One region of the Arthrobacter sp. Sr33 genome, then DNA from elsewhere that is predicted to be linked to it. Evidence: riboswitches for the same ligand, from Rfam matches in the RefSeq annotation. Region 1 holds a riboswitch; each other region holds the start of a gene.

Region 1 (5,280 bases):
CAACAAAGATCAACGTCCGATCAGGGATGCTATTGATCGCGCTGTCCTCGAAGCACTCGACGCTGACCCTCGAATGACCGTGCTGGCCATCGCGCACCGCACAGGGTTGGCCCGCGGCACGGTCCAGGCGCGCCTGGAGCGCTACGAGTCACAAGGTGCCCTGAGGGACAACAGCGTGCGCATCGCGCCAGAGGCCCTCGGCCTGTTCATATCAGCGCATGTAGCCGCAGAGCTTGACCAGCACAGGATCGATGTTGCCGTTGAAGGGCTCCGCGCCATTCCCGAAATTGTCGAATGTCTTGCACCCGCAGGAGAAACAGACCTTCTCTGCCGGGTTGTCGCTCGCGACCCGGACGACCTCTACCGAGTGTCAGAAGAGATTCGCCTCTGCCCCGGAATCCTGCGAACCAGAACCAGCATGTTTCTTCGCCAGCCCATCCCCTACCGGATGAGTCCGCTGCTTGCGACGCTGGGTGGCTAACCCAACGGATCGGTACAGCGGTTCCGCTGCGCTTCATGCCTGGTGACTGTCTACGTTCCTTATTGCTGCCCTTGCTGCTGCAGGAGGTCGGCGTGGTGAAGCGCGGCAACGTTTGGGTGGGCCCGCAACCGATAGCGCAGAGCATTATCCCCATAGGTTTCAAGGATTGGGCTGTTGGTCGGGTCCACCGACAGCCCCTGGGCCTTGGCGTGAAATTGCGGGCTCATGCGCAGTGCGGGCATGGTGGCATCCAGCGCCGGATTGTAGAAGAAGGGCAGGGAAATCCTGTCGGTTCCGGTACCAGGTGAGATGACACGGTGCAGTGTCGCCTTGAGGTAGCCGTTTGTCGCCAATTCGAGCATTTCACCGATGTTGACCACGAACGTTCCAGGAACCTGGGGTACGTCGACCCACTCTCCTTGGTATTCGACCTGGAGTCCGCCCTTTCCCGGTTCCACCAGGAGCAGTGTGAGCACTCCGCCGTCGCGGTGCGACCCGACGCCCTGTTTCGGCTCGTTGCCGGACTCCCCCGGGTAACGCACGATTTTCAGCATCGGGAAGGCGCTTGAACCAAAGGCTTCATCGAAACTGTCCTCCGGTGCACCGAGAGACACAGCAAGCGCCCGTAAAAGGTCGAGGGAGATGGCACTCAGTCGCTGTGTCCACTCAGAGACGATCTTCCGCATCTCGGGCAATTCAGCCGGCCACAAATTGGGGCCTTCCAACCGCCAGTAGTCAGCGACCCCTGCCGCCGGTTCCACAGCGTTGCGCTCGACGCCAATGTCGATCTGCTCTCGCCAGTCCACCGCCCGATCAGTCAATTCGGCGCCCATCCTCGTGTAGCCACGAAACTGGGGGCTATGAACGTTCTCCAGCTCGAGTTTTTGCTCCTCCGACAAGTCGAAGAAGCGTCTGGAGGTAGCGAGCATGGCGTCAGTGAGCTCCTGCGGGATGCCATGACCTGCCAGGTATAGGAATCCGACCTCGTGCATCGCATTGCGCAATTCGTCCCGGAAGTCCGATGCCTCCTCGGGGCCTGCGTTCAGCTGAGAGTAATCCAGGACGGGCAGTGATTCGAGTGACAAGTTCTTATAGTCCTTTACAACGCGTTTCGGAAACCGAAGTCCGTATCCGCTTCAATGTTACGACTCAAGCCGAAGAGACGAACGATCCCGTTGCGAAGTATGTCGATCTGACTTTGTGGCCCTGCGCAGTCCTCGCTTCAGCCCAAGCCGCAGCTTGGGAGCTGCAGTGAAATCAGGAGGCGGTCTTCACGACGAGCACGTCACAGGGTGCGTTATGTACGACACTCCACGCAACGCTTCCCAGAACCCGTCGAAGCCCCTTCATTCCCACGTTGCCTACCACCAGCAATTGGGCACCGACACGCTCGGCTTCCTCGATGAGGACATCCTGCGGCTTGCCCCGCCCCGCAGCGGGGCGCACCTTCACGGAAGGGTGTTGCTCGCGCAGTTTCACTGTAACTTGCTCGGCCAACTTGAGAGCCTGCTCTGCATCATCCAGTATCCAAGTGTCGTTGCCGATATGGACAACTTCCGTGTTACCCGTAATGTGCGCGCTGACCACCACAAGTTCTGCATCGAGGCCTTCGGCAAGAGTCGCGGCGCGCGATGCTGCCTTGTACGCGGTCTCGCTTCCATCCACACCAACAATCACACTTCCGGTCATGACGTTTCCTCCTCGAACTTCGAACCGCAATTGCGGTATGTGGTGCCTACTTGGTTCGCTTACCTTACTCGGTCAAAGAATCCCATGCCTCTTCGCCGACGCCCGGATCAAAACGGCCGGCTCGGTGACTATTGCAAGCCCCTTTCAGCGCCGCAGTGGAGCAGAGCGAATTCCGTCGAGGTCACCCGAATCGGAATCCCGACAGGAGAGCCGATCCTTACTGGTGTACTGGCTCGTGGGGGCCTACATTACGGGCATGACTAGTTATCCCGTACCAGGCACGCATAGTGACGAACCCCATGACAACACCATCCATGGCAGGCTCAATTGGCTTCGAGCGGGTGTGCTTGGAGCCAATGATGGGATTGTCTCGGTCGCTGCCCTCGTCGTCGGAGTTGCGGGAGCGACAACGGCAACCCCCGTGATTCTTGCCGCTGGCATTGCCGGTCTTGTCGGCGGTGCGATATCCATGGCCCTCGGAGAGTATGTGTCCGTGAGTAGTCAGAAAGACAGCCAGCAGGCCCTCATCGCCAAGGAACGCCTTGAGCTTGAAACCGAGCCTGAAGCGGAACTTGCGGAGCTGGCCGGAATCTACGAATCGAAGGGGCTTAGCCAGGACACAGCCCATCAGGTGGCAGTGGAACTCACCAAACACGATGCCCTGGGGGCCCATCTCGAAGCTGAACTCGGATTGCGCGAGGACGCCGTGGCGAGCCCGCTAGCTGCTGCGGCCGCATCTGCGCTGGCCTTCACCCTTGGCGCGATCCTGCCCCTGCTGACGATTCTTCTGTTTCCAGAGGAAACTCGTGTCCTCGCGACCTTCGTCGCAGTCCTGATTGCCCTCGCCGTAACCGGCTACGGCAGCGCACGGATTGGCGGCAACCCGGCGACGCGCCCGACCGTAAGGATCGTTCTTGGCGGCGCGCTGGCATTGGCAGCCACTTTCCTTATCGGGTCACTCCTGGGCACCACGGGAGTGGTCTGACGCTCCACTGATGCCTGGGAATCGCTCTCTCTTCATTGAGGTTGCCAACCAGGGAGGCGCCGTCAGTGTAAATGTTTGTACATTTCGTTTTTCCGAGTAGGTTTAATACAGTGCCCCACTGAAGGTGGGGCTTATCGAGGCCTTTTACCGAACCCAGCCAAAGGCCTTGGTCCTTTAGATAGGAAGGCTGGGGCGGGGAAACCATAGGTGGGTTCTTTAGGAACCCTTGGGGTGAAGCCGGGCGGGGCGTTTGTCCTCGTGCGGCCGGGTGTCTCCCATCCGAATCCGACAGCTCACCTCGTAGGTATAGGGAGAGATTATCCATGTCATCAAATACTGTGCGCGCCCGACATCGCGCCGATACGAAAAGCCGTTCGATTCTTCTCCTCAGCAGGCAAGCCGTCCTGCCTCAGGGGGGACCCAAGATCGCCGCGCTTGTGGTTGCTTCCGGAATGCTTGCGGCGGGAGCAAGCCCCGCCCACGCTTCGGCGATCGCCCACCCGGCGCAGGATCACACCGTTTCATCGTTCTCATCGGCTGCTTCACCAGTCGAAGTGGAGGGGAGCCCCACCAATCAAGGCACTGCGTACACCGTGAAGTCAGGTGATTCGCTGGGCGCTATCAGCGTTCAGACAGGTGTGGCGTTGCACAAGCTGCTGAGCCTAAACCAGCTCACCGTCGCGTCAATCATCTACCCGGGAAACACCATCGTGCTGTCCGAGGAGTCGAATGCCGTGACTGCTGCACCGGTTGCCTCTGGCTCCGCAGCCTCGTCATCAGCGGTTTCCGACTTTAGCGTGAGTACACAAAGTGCATCGATCAGTCCCCTGAGTAACCGGGTGAGCAGCGAGTCAGGAAATATCTGGGATTCCTCGGACGCTCCCCAGAGCGGTACTGCCAACAGCCGTATTCTTGCCTTCGCCAACACGCAGTTGGGCGCTATTCAGGACTGCACCGTCCTGGGCGAAGGGGCATTGCGAGCCGCCGGGGTGATGGGGGTGGGAGACGAGTCCCCTGAGTCCTTGATGGCCTTCGCTACTCCGGTATCAGATCCCCAGCCCGGCGACTTCGTCTACTACGCCGACGGCGGGATGGGCTTTTCACACAACGCCGTCTACCTCGGCGACGGACGAGCCATCCACAGCGGCTGGAACGGTAACCAGACCGTTGAGGAATCCGTCAATGTGGGTTCCGGTCCTGTCTATTACCGGGTCAACATCTAGTTATCCAACCTCGCTGGCGGGGCTCTGACCTCGCTGACAGCGGTGTTTCTCGGACGCGCCCGGACACCAGATCCGACAAACAGGGATCTGGTGTCCGGGTGAATCCCCCTTTTCCCTCCCCTTGTGCCTTCCCAGGGGGCGCACGATGCCAGGAGTAATGAATGCCACAAGAATCTGATCAACGAACCGCGGGTGTTCGATCGGCCACCCTCATCGCTGCCCTGCTTGTCGCCGCGCTCATCCTGATTATTGGTTTGATCGCTTCCCAGCGAGCCTCCTCACCCGCTTCAGATGGATCAGGAACAGACGTCGCAGAGGAATCCGGCGGCCGGGAGGAAGAAAAGTTCGATTTATCCCGGCGCATCGCCGACGACCCGTTAGCAATGGGTGAGGTCGACGCCCCCGTTGTTCTAGTCGAATACGCCGATTATAGATGCCCGTTCTGCGGGGTTTTCTCGCGCGAGACATTGCCGGCGTTGGTCGAGCAGTATGTAGCTAGCGGAGAACTAAGGATTGAGTGGCGAGATTTACCTGTTTTCGGGGCTGAGTCTCTTGATGCTGCAGTTGCGGGCCGGGCAGCAGGGGAACAGGATAGGTTCTGGGAGTTCAATAAAGCCGTCTTCGCTGCGGCCCCCGACCGCGGACATATCAGCCTCCCGCGCGAGGAGCTGATCCGCATCGCAGAAGAAGTTGGGGTAGCCGACATCACGGCGTTCACAGCGGATCTGGACTCAGAGGAGCTCAATCAGGCTGTTCAAACCGACGCTGAGGAAGCCGCAGCCCTGGGAGCTACCGGAACACCCTTGTTTCTGGTGAACGACATCCCCATCTCGGGCGCCCAACCAGTAGAAGTATTTGAACAAGCCATTGAGACTGTGTTGGCAGAAACCAGTCCCCAGTAA
Region 2 (5,280 bases), on a different contig from region 1:
GACGGAGCGTCCGCGGAAATCGTTGAAAGCCACCCGAACTTTTACACTTCCGTTGGCGGGCACGTTCACCACGTCCCGCCATATCGTTGTGTTCGCTACCTGACCGTTTTCTTCAATAGTTTGCATCGGCCAGACGTGCAGGTGGAACGGGTGGTCCATGGGGCCCGTGTTGGTCAGCGTCCATTCCTCCACATTCCCGGCCGCTACCGTTGTGTCTGTTCTGTCCCGGTTAAATTCGTTGCCGTTAATGGTGAAACGCATCATGCCCATGCCCATGCCCCCGCCCATGCCCCCGCCGGCCATGACGATTTCCCGGCGTGCCGCGATAGGGGCTAACCTCAGGTCTCCCAGTCCCTTCTGCGTGGTCGGGGCTGTCAGGGATGCGACCGGTTCGCCGGACACGTGGAGGGTGGCCAGCGCGAAGCCGTCGGGGCGGCCGGCCGGGTTGTTGCGTGCTCCGGATTCGCGTCCCGTCATTCCCGGTGCCCTTCCCCGGCGCTGGTAGAACGCTCGGAGCACGGAATCACCGGCCGGGATGGAGATGAGAAGATCGGCCCGGTTTCCGGGCAGCAGGAGAAGTCGATCCACGCTCTCGGGTGTTGGCAGGCGCCCGGAGTCCATGCCGAGAAGCTGCAGTTGCCCCTCGTCGACCTGTAGGCGGAGGTAACGGGACACGCACGTGTTGATGATGCGCCACCGTTCCCGTTGCCTGGGGCGGGCACTTAATTGCGGGTTGCTTTGCCCGTTGACCAGGACCAGTTCACCTTCCCGGCCCATCATCCGTTCCATCGCCGGGACTGCGACGATGTTTCCCAGTCTGTCCAGGGTGGTGTCCGAAATGACCAGTACCCGTTCCGTACTCACCTCGATGGGTTCCACATCCTCAACGATGATTGCTCCAAAGAGCCCGGCGAAGATCTGATCGGCGACCATGCCGTGGTGGTGTGGGTGGTACCAGTACACGCCAGGTGGATGATCCTCTGGGAGTTTGTATTCGTAGTTGAAGGTGTTGCCGGGGTCGACTGAGATGAAGACATTGTCCCCATTGTCTTCGGGAGAGACGTGAAGCCCGTGAACGTGCAGGTTGGTGGGCTGGTCCAGGTTGTTGACGAGTCTGATCTTGAGGACATCGCCAGCTTGTACGCGGAGTGTCGGGCCGGGGATACCCCCGTTGTAACCGAGGGCTGCGGCCTGTCGGCCGGCCAGCAATATTTGTCCCGGTGCGGCTTCCAGCCGTACCTGTAGCTGACCGTTGTTGCTTCGTAACACTGGAGGTTGGATTAGTTCGCTTCCCGTGACGGGTGGCTCCCGCGTTGTTAGAGTCCAGATCAGGCCTGCACCTCCAGTCGCCGTCCCCGCGATGCCGAGTCCCCCCAGTAGCAGCGCTTGGCGGCGGCTGATGGGGGGTTTGCTACGGGCCCTCACCGAGAACTTCGAGCTGTTCGCGGTACTCTTCGGCGGTGAGTTCTCCCTTCGCGAAGCGCTCGTCCAGGATCTGGTGGGCGGTGCTCCGGCCGTGGGGCGGGCCGCCCACCCCTGAGGCATCCCGTGACGCGTATCCGACACGGCCTCCGTTGCCAAGGACCCTGACTGCGAGCAGTACCAACAGCACAATCCCGATGATCAGGAGGACGCCCCAAAGCCACATCCACGCTGATCCCTGCCCATAACCCCACATCATGCCGGATACCTTTCACCTCGAGATGATTTCCAGTCTCCGCCTAGCGTCGGCCCAAAAGTAGAGTCTTAGGTCCCAATCGGTCCCAGGGTGACTTCAGTCGCTGCGGGATCCGGGTACCCGGATCAACCCTTGACATATACCCCTAGGGGGTATACCTTATGAGTACCCAAGTGGGAAGTCCGGCCCTAAGGGGGCCGCTTACTCCCAGAAGGTCCCTCAAGCAGCTGTAGCCAACGTGAATGACCCGGATGGCTACACCCGCTGATTCTCGAACAACCATTCCTCACTTTTTGGAGACCCTCATGTGCGGCACTTCTTCCGAACTGACCCTGACCGACACATCATCTTCCGGATGTGCCTGCTGCGCCCCCCAGGACAGCAAAGCCAAAACGGTTCCCCAGGCTGGCAGCATCAGCGCCAGTTTCGGTGTCGCTGGCCTGACCTGTGGGTCGTGCGCGTCCCGGGTTAGCTCTGCAGTCGGCGGGATTGATGACGTCACCGACGCCCAGATTGATCTCGTGTCCGGCGGGACCTCCACGGTCACCGTTTACAGTAACGAGGCGGTTCCCTCAGCAGCAGTACGCTCGGCGGTCGAGCAGGCCGGGTACCAGCTTTTGAGCGCCTGACTTTTTCCCTGGTCCGGCCGGATTTCCCGGGCGCGAGGTGGATCTCACCGATTCTGGGTACGGATGAACACCCTCGGGTGTGCTTCTGCCCGATGCGGCAGATAAAGTCACCGACGCGGGAATTGAAACCGTCTTCGTGGCCGTTCCCGAAGCTCATCCGGCCGGGCTAACCAATTGAAGCCACTCACGCCAACCTGATGAAGCCTGGGAGCGCATATGCGCCGACGGAAGGCTCAGCGCAGTAGTCTGCTGATTGCCTGTGTTGCTTCCTTGACCTTCGCGTCGACGGCTTCGGAGGACCCAGTGGTTTTGGCTTCTTGGGCTGCGGTGACGACGCAGTGTTGCAAGTGGTTTTGCAGCAGGCCCAAACTCACGGCGTGCATGGCACTGTTGACCGCCGCGACCTGGGTGAGAATGTCGATGCAGTACTGATCTTCGTCGACCATCCGTGCTATCCCACGGACCTGTCCTTCAATGCGCTTCAGACGCCGCAAATAGGCCGCCTTGTCCGGGGAATAACCGTGCACCGCACCGGCGGTAACCGGCTGATCCGCGACGGTGGACTCCGGCGCGGGGACTTCCGTGGCAGCTGCCCCAGGGGTGTCATCGGTACTGTTCCGAGGTCCGGCTCCGGCGTTCACGGCGCTATCCTTTCAATGCTCCGACCTGTTCTGGTCGGACCCAGATGAGGCCGTTGGTACGTCCTCGACCATGCGCTCTGCGCGGCCTTTATAAGTATCATCGACGATCCACCCCGCCGTGAACGCTCGATAGATGAAATAGGTTCCCTGGAGGGTCGGCGGCCCGCGGGTGCGGTGATCCTTGAAAATCCCGTTACCCTAACGTGACTTCGATACCACGGTGGGGTATTCTCATTCGAGTGATCCCGGCACCCCGCCGAGATCACATTCCCGCGCAGAATGCCGAGCCCTGCCGCTGCACCGGGACCCGTTCGCACAATCCAGATGGCAGGGACGGGGGAACCACGTTTCCACCGGGCCACCGCACGCGGTGACCCTCGGGGTTAAGTCGATCTGACTATCCAGTGCTAGACCTGCAGCATCGTTCGCGATGGCAGGCGTAGCCCATAGGTAGAGGACGGCCGGGTGACTCCCATCCGAACCCGACAGCTCACCCCGCAGGCATGGGAGAGGCAAACAATCATGTCACGTCAGTCCATTTCGGCACGCCACCGCGCCGCCACCACCCACTCCATCGCCCTCGAGGGTCTGACCCAGTCGGCCAGGACCAAGGCCGTAGCACTGGGCAAGCCAGCCATCATCGCCGTCGCGACCGGCAGCCTCGTCTTCTCCGTCGGAGCGACCGCCCACGCAGGAACCTACACCCAGGGCGCAGCCACCACCGCTCCGGCAGTCTCAGCACCCGCAACAGGAGTCCACACTGTCGCATCCGGAGACACGCTGGGAGCGATCGCCGCATTGCACGGTATTAACCTCGACACCCTGTTGGCGCAAAACGGCCTGTCCTACGCTTCAATCATCTACCCAGGTCAGCAGATCCAGCTCACCGGCGGCGCAGCCGTCAGCGCAGCCGCCGTTCCAGCAGCAACTGCAAGCCAGGCGTTCTACTCAACACCTGCACCAGCACCCGCCGCACCGGCAGTAGTTGCAGCACCAGCCGCACCCGCTGCCGATGCGGCACCAGCAATGATGACACTGGCCTCCGGTGCCATCACCCCGATCGCACCCGCAGCCAAGGCAGCTCCGGCCAGCGGAGTTGGCGCAGCACTGGTCGCCTCGGCCTATGGGCAGCTCGGTTCCATCCAGGACTGCACCATCCTCGTCGAACGCGCTCTGCGCTCCATCGGCCTGAACGTCGGCGACCTTGGACCCCTGCAGTTCGACCAGTACGGAACCCGGGTCTCCAGCCCCGCGCCCGGCGATCTCGTCGTCCGCCCCGGCCACATTGCCATCTACGTCGGCAACGGCAAGGTCATCAGCAGCGGCATGAACGGATCAAACCTCACCATCGAGCACCCACTATCCGACCTCGGCGGTTCATACTTCGTACGAGTCAACGGCTAATACCCTGACTCACGGAGTTTCTTTGTGAACTGAACTGAAAGTGGCGGGTGTCCTGGACGGAGGGCACCTGCCACTTTCGTATCTCCGGAAAGCAGATAGTGCCACACGATCCGCTCCCATGACTACTCGTCATGGCACCTGCCACGAGCCAACTCATTAGCTCGCCGAGCTACCCCCCCACTTTGGGGCGCGGATTATTTCCACAGTTCCTGTACCAGCCGCGCCGGATGCCGCGACTAAGTGTCCCAACGATCACCGACGGTCACTGAGAGTATCTAGCCAATCCCAGTGACCGTGCCCGATCAGTGGGAGCATTGCTCATAAAACCAGCGCCAGGCAGCGCTAACCCAGCACCCAGGGGGCAATCAGCAGTAGCGTCGGCGCCCCCAGTAGCAGTCCCGAGGCGCCGAGGGCGGCCGCCCGCTGGGGCAGCGACAAGGGCGGCTGCGGAGTGAGTAGCCGGTGAATCCGGTTAAGGGTGGCACCAGCATCCTGGTCAGGGGTCGCGCCGGGAGCAAGCGCCGTCACCGCAAACGAGTCACCGTGGGCGAAACCGCCCTGCTGGTCGGGCAGCGACCCGGAGGCGACGATAGCGATCGCCCGGGCCAGGACTGGCTCCCGAACCTGCTTCAGAGCCTCGTCGTCGGCGAGCATCTCGATCAACTCGTTGACAGCCCGCTGCGCCAGTTGTGACGTGGGCAGCCACGGGAGGGCCGCGCGCCAGGCCGCAAACGCCCACAGGAGTAGGTGATGTCGCTGGTGGAGGTGCGCCCGCTCGTGCACCAGTACGGCGTCGAGTTCGGCGGGGGTCAGCAGGTCGAGGAGCCCGTCGGAGAGCACGGTCACTGATCTGGCACCACCCGGAAGGCAATAGGCCACAGGGGTGGGATGGTTGATCACCAGCGTTGCCGGCCGGTTTGCTGCCGGG
Region 3 (5,280 bases), on a different contig from region 1:
CATGTCGCACGCCAGCACCAGCAGCCACGGTGTCGAGTCGTCCTGTAAATGGTCGACGGCGGCAGCCAGCGCCGCGGCCGGCCCGCCGAACGGTGGCGACTCGCGGACAAACTCGCGCGACACCGGTCGAGCCCGGAAGGTTGCGCCTTCGACGTCGTCTGGCCCGACGACGACGATCCGTCGTGCAGCTGCCGCGGCCTGACAGGTCAGGTCAAGCAGGCTTTGCCCCTTGTGCTCGAGATGGGCCTTGGGTGTACCTCCCAGGCGTGAGGATCTGCCACCCGAGAGCACTACGGCATTGAAGGCAACGGGTACCTGAGCGCTCAAGCGGCGCTCTCCGACCGGAGGAAGGCGCTCCACTGCGGGGCTGGCTTCTCGATCTCACGGAAGTGGTGGGATGGACCTCGGGGCGGTTGTGGGGTGACCCCCAGCTGCCACCCCAGAGAGGCGAGCGTCTTGTCACCCTTGTCGTTGTTGCACCTGAGGCAGCAGGCTACGAGGTTTTCCCAGCTGGAGTCCCCGCCGCGGGAGCGTGGATACACGTGATCGATGGTGGAGGCGCTTTTGCCGCAGTAGGCGCACAGATGGTTGTCGCGGCGCAGCACACCCCTGCGGGTGACCACAAGACTTTGCCGGTAGGGGATTTTCACGTACCGGTTCAGCAGGATGACCGAGGGGCGCCCGAGAATCTCATTGGGTCCGATGACCGGTTCCTCCCCTTCCGCGACGACGCTGGCTTTGCCGGCCAGCACAAGGACCAGCGCCCGGCGGAAGGTCACTACCGCCAGCGGCTCATATCCAGCATTCAGAACGAGAGTGCGCATGCACATTCCTCTTTGCCGATCAGGCCTCTACCCCTATCGCCGGGGTCGCAGGCCGAAATCCTGACTCCTTTTGAGTAAGGGTAGTTCGGCTGACGCTCGGTTAGCTAATTTTGATGGAGCTGGTCCACGCGTGTCGTCGCGGACCGATCGCCTTGACAGTCCGGGCGGCTGCCAGACGCACAAAAAGACCCGGAGGAAATTCCTCCGGGTCTTTTGTCGTCATGCGGGGTGTTCCTAGCCGCCGACGCGGATGAAGACTGGGCCCGAACCAAGGTCGGCTGGAGCGACCACAGTCTGGTTGCCGTTGAACCCACCGTGGACTGCCTGGCCGCCACCGATGTACACAGCGATGTGGGCCACTCCGGCTCCGCCATCTGTGTAGTAGATGAGGTCACCTGGGATGGCTTCGCCGGCGCTGACCGTGCGTCCGAGGGACAGGTACCCGGCTGGCCAGCCGTGGAAGTTGATCCCTGCTGCTGCCAGGGCGTTGCTCACCAGACGGGTGCAGTCCTGGGTGACTCCCAGCTGAGCCTGTGCTGCGGCCGCGATTGTTGCTGCCTTCCCTGAGGATGCGGCTGGGGCTTTCTGCGCGACGGGGGCCTCGGCTGCCGGAGCGGCCTGTGCTGGAGTGGTCCGGACGGGCGCTTCCGGCTCGACGTTCACTGCAGGTGTTACGGTAACCGGCTCTACGGTTTCGGGCTCAGCGGCCGGGGCCACGGCCGGAGCCTCTTCGATCTCCACAACGGTCTCAGCCTGAACAGTGACTGCTGGGGCTTCGACGACTGCTGGGGCTGCTACGGCTTTGACCGGGGTGCGGTTGAACGCAATGTCGGCGTCTGCGGGAGCTTCGACGGCGGCTGGAGCGGCCTGGATCTCCAGCGCGGAGGTCAGGGTGGTCCGTTCGGCTGATTCGAGGGAGAGCTCAGCAGCGTTGGCCGATACCCCACCGGTCAGGACAAGGCCTGATGCTGCGGCGATTACAGCTGCCTGACGGCCCATGCCGCCAGCGTTCTCGGTTACTGCTTTGGCCAGAGCCGAGAAGTTGGTGTTGTGGCGCTTATCGGCACGGTGACGTGCAATAGCTGTGCGAGTTGTCATTTTTGCGTTCTCCAGGGTTCGGTGTGGTCTTAGCTAACGCGGACGAAGCTAGCGCCGGGGAGGTCGGAAAGGGAATGGAGGTCGGTGTTCATGCCGTTCAGGCCACCGCTGATGACTTGGCCGTTTCCGACGTAGATGGCTACGTGGCCGGCGGTGATTACCAGGTCGCCCGCCGCTGGAGAGCCAACAACTGATCCGAAGGCGAAGAAATCGCCAGGCGCAATGTCGCCAACGGACTTGCCGACGGAGCGAAGTGCCTTCTCAACCATGGCGGTGCAGTCCTGCCCGACACCGATCTGGGAGTAGGCGGATCCGACCAGACCAGCGGCGATGTTACCGGAAGGGGCAGCCTTGGGGGCTGGCTTTTCGGCTGCGGGCGTCTGGGCTGGCGCAGCTGGTGCGACTACTGCTTCTGCTGCGGGCGCCTCAACTGGCGCTGCCTCGACTGGCGCTGCTTCCTGCACGGCGGGCTCTGCCACCATTTCGGCTACCGGCTCAGCGGCGGCTGTTATTGGCTCGATGACGTCGGCCTGCACCTCGACGACTGGAGCAGCTACGGCGGCGGGCGTCGCCGACACGGCTGCACGCTCGAAGGTGATCTCGGCGGTGGCGGGAGCGCTTACGGCGTCAGCCGTAGCAGCAATCGAGATCAGGGGGGTGGAGAGCTGAACGACACGCTCGGACTCACCGAACCCGTGGGCTGGCAGTCCGGCGGTCAGGACGAGCCCTGACGCTGCGACGATGACTGCTGCCTGGCGGCCGACGGAACCAGCGTTCGAGGAGACGGCGCTTGAGATGGCTGTCAGGGGGCTGGTGTGCGTACGGGCGGCCCTGTGGCGGCCCAGAGAAGAGCTAGTTGACACGTTCGATTGCCTCTCCCAATTGCCTGCGAGGTGAGCTGTCGGATTCGGATGGGAGTCACCCGGCCCTCTGATTCCCAGTGGAATCAGACGACTTAACCCCAAGGATTTCTTGCGAAATCCACTAATTGGTTCCCCCGCCTCTGCCATGCGAATTGTGCGAACGGAACCTCAGGCAGTGGCAGAGCTAGGCGATCTGCTCGAGGGTGCCAAACCTATTAGAATTTGGCACGAGATTGACGGTACATGAGATTGACCGCAATGTCACATTCCGGTCACGAAACGGTGTGTCCTTGGTTACAGCCAGCCCATGGGGTCCACGGCCTGACCGTCAACCATCACTTCAAAATGCAGGTGGCAGCCGGTGGATGCACCGGTACTACCGCTCTGGGCGACAACCTCACCGCGGTCCACTGACTGCCCCTCCTGGACACTGCTGGACGAGAGATGGTTGTACGTGGATTCGAGCCCGTTGCCGTGATCGATGACCACGCGGTTTCCACCGCCATAGGGGTGCCAGCTGGCAAAGGTGACAGTGCCGGACGCTGCCGCGAACACTTCAGTGCCGCACGAGCTGCTGAAGTCCTGACCTGAGTGGAGTTCCCCACCCAAACCGGTAATCGGGCTGACCCGGTAACCGAACGGGGACGTGACAATCAGCTTGTCCATGGGAGCTGACAGGGAGCCGCGGGCCGCTGCAGGTACAGCCGCTGAGTCTGCAGCGGTCATGATCTCGCTGAGCTTGGCGTCTGCGTCAAAGGTGCTCTGCAATGCGGTGCGGCTGAAGTCGACCAGCGCCGCGTCGGGAACGCTGATTTCCCGGGGCGCAACAGTCGCCTGCACGGTGGGCGCAACGGCTACGGCGGCCGCATTGTCGTCCTGCGGGGCCGTCCCCGCGGTGGTGGGTAGCGTAACGGTCAGCACCAGCCCGGACGCGGCGGCGGCGATGGCGAATTTTTGGCTCATCCCGGTGAGCGAAAAGTCGCCCCTGACCCGGGTTGCTCGTCGTCGTCGTTCGAGTCGTTGCGCGTCCCGAGGACGCACGGCAGGTACTGGGGCGCCGGCACGGCGGCGTCCCGAAGCATGGTGCTTCGACAAAGGGTCCCTTTCGTATATGCCTGCGAAGTTAGCTGTCGGATTCGAGTTCGGGAAGAAACTCGGCCCTGACCGGTCCGCCGAAGCAGCACCGCGTCCGGACTTCACCCCAAGGCGGCTTATCAGCCGCCGTCTGATGGGTCCTCCGCCCCTGTCACGGGTCTCAGCATCCAAATCCGCTGACAGGGTTAGGCGTGCGGTTTGGATAACGCTGATGTATCAACGTCAGCTTTCCATCATCCACGACCAGAAGCAAAAGAGATACGTTCGTTATCTTTTCCTGTGGATAACTTGCGGCAATATTGTGCCGTGGAGGGTTAGAGAGCCGGCCCGGCGACCGACACGAACACGTGTGCGGCGACCTCCGGCGGGAGCTCCAGCGCGCCCTCGATACCCTCGACCCTGACCGACACATAGTCGCCGGCCGCCTGCACGCCGATGACCGTTCCGGGCCGCAACCCACCCTCATCGAGTTGGGAGAGCAGTTCCGGGTCCACCTGAATGGGCTCGGCCAACCGGATAAGGGTAATCACTGACCCCTGAGGATTGGCGCCGATCACCGACAGGAGGCTGCGGACACCGTCGGTGAAGCCTTGGGTTGGCGGGCCGCCCAGGGCCTCAAGCCCCGGAATAGGGTTGCCGTATGGAGACTCGGTGGGCTTCCCCAGCAGCTCGTACAACCGCTGTTCAACCCGCTCGCTCATCACGTGCTCCCAGCGGCAGGCCTCTTCGTGGACATAAGCCCAATCCAGGCCAATCACGTCGGAGAGGAGACGTTCGGCGAGGCGGTGCTTGCGCATCACCCCGATGGCGCGACGGCGGCCAAGGTCAGTGAATTCGAGGTGGCGATCGCCCGAGACAATCACCAGCCCGTCGCGCTCCATCCGGCCGATGGTCTGGGAGACGGTGGGACCGGAATGGCGGAGCCGTTCAGCGATCCGGGCGCGGAGGGCAACAATGTTTTCCTCCTCCAGTTCCAGGATGGTCCGCAGATACATCTCAGTGGTATCGATGAGGTCCGTCATGCGGTTCAGCTCCTAGGCACTGGTGCGGGATGGAACAGCGGGCAGCTTTCGCGGTGGGAGCGCGGCACATATCGCCAGCGCCGAACACAAGTTCTACGCTCACCAAGGTTAACCCATTTACCAGAGGCCGCGGCAATCAGCGGCAACCGGGTGCCCGGTCGGGACATGTTCACAAATGCCACCAGGGGCGGGTAGTGCGGCAGAATGTATCCCGTCTTGTGTCGCACGCTTACCCCCTTGGAGAGACCATGAGCATTTCCCCGGACCAATTGATCCCCGCTGGCCTCCTTCCCGCCGACGGGCGTTTCGGAGCAGGCCCGTCGAAGGTGCGCGACGAGCAGATGGAGGCCCTCGCGCAGGCCGGACGGACCCTGCTTG

The links. A riboswitch is a leader RNA that binds a small molecule or an ion and turns the genes downstream of it on or off. The one in region 1 is predicted to bind cyclic di-AMP.
Region 2: another riboswitch for cyclic di-AMP. It lies ahead of ACX80T_RS13030 (C40 family peptidase); the one in region 1 lies ahead of ACX80T_RS03190 (LysM peptidoglycan-binding domain-containing protein).
Region 3: another riboswitch for cyclic di-AMP. It lies ahead of ACX80T_RS13660 (NlpC/P60 family protein); the one in region 1 lies ahead of ACX80T_RS03190 (LysM peptidoglycan-binding domain-containing protein).

Annotation. Positions count from the first base shown of each region.
Region 1 is NZ_JBTNDD010000002.1:57,639-62,918, reverse strand. Features, by position in the region: gene ACX80T_RS03210 (Lrp/AsnC family transcriptional regulator) at 1-481, shown strand, start outside; gene ACX80T_RS03205 (isopenicillin N synthase family dioxygenase) at 541-1,566, opposite strand; gene ACX80T_RS03200 (universal stress protein) at 1,739-2,170, opposite strand; gene ACX80T_RS03195 (VIT1/CCC1 transporter family protein) at 2,427-3,155, shown strand; cyclic di-AMP (ydaO/yuaA leader) riboswitch at 3,298-3,476, shown strand; gene ACX80T_RS03190 (LysM peptidoglycan-binding domain-containing protein) at 3,479-4,378, shown strand; gene ACX80T_RS03185 (DsbA family protein) at 4,540-5,280, shown strand; gene ACX80T_RS03180 (cytochrome c biogenesis CcdA family protein) at 5,280-5,280, shown strand, end outside.
Region 2 is NZ_JBTNDD010000009.1:138,791-144,070, forward strand. Features, by position in the region: gene ACX80T_RS13010 (multicopper oxidase family protein) at 1-1,401, opposite strand, end outside; gene ACX80T_RS13015 (SHOCT domain-containing protein) at 1,412-1,681, opposite strand; gene ACX80T_RS13020 (heavy-metal-associated domain-containing protein) at 1,984-2,307, shown strand; gene ACX80T_RS13025 (metal-sensitive transcriptional regulator) at 2,541-2,948, opposite strand; cyclic di-AMP (ydaO/yuaA leader) riboswitch at 3,251-3,467, shown strand; gene ACX80T_RS13030 (C40 family peptidase) at 3,471-4,352, shown strand; gene ACX80T_RS13035 (M56 family metallopeptidase) at 4,695-5,280, opposite strand, start outside.
Region 3 is NZ_JBTNDD010000010.1:97,996-103,275, forward strand. Features, by position in the region: gene mobA (molybdenum cofactor guanylyltransferase) at 1-327, opposite strand, end outside; gene ACX80T_RS13650 (HNH endonuclease) at 324-824, opposite strand; gene ACX80T_RS13655 (NlpC/P60 family protein) at 1,059-1,922, opposite strand; gene ACX80T_RS13660 (NlpC/P60 family protein) at 1,952-2,785, opposite strand; cyclic di-AMP (ydaO/yuaA leader) riboswitch at 2,791-2,954, opposite strand; gene ACX80T_RS13665 (M23 family metallopeptidase) at 3,080-3,880, opposite strand; cyclic di-AMP (ydaO/yuaA leader) riboswitch at 3,883-4,056, opposite strand; gene ACX80T_RS13670 (metal-dependent transcriptional regulator) at 4,195-4,902, opposite strand; gene serC (phosphoserine transaminase) at 5,151-5,280, shown strand, end outside.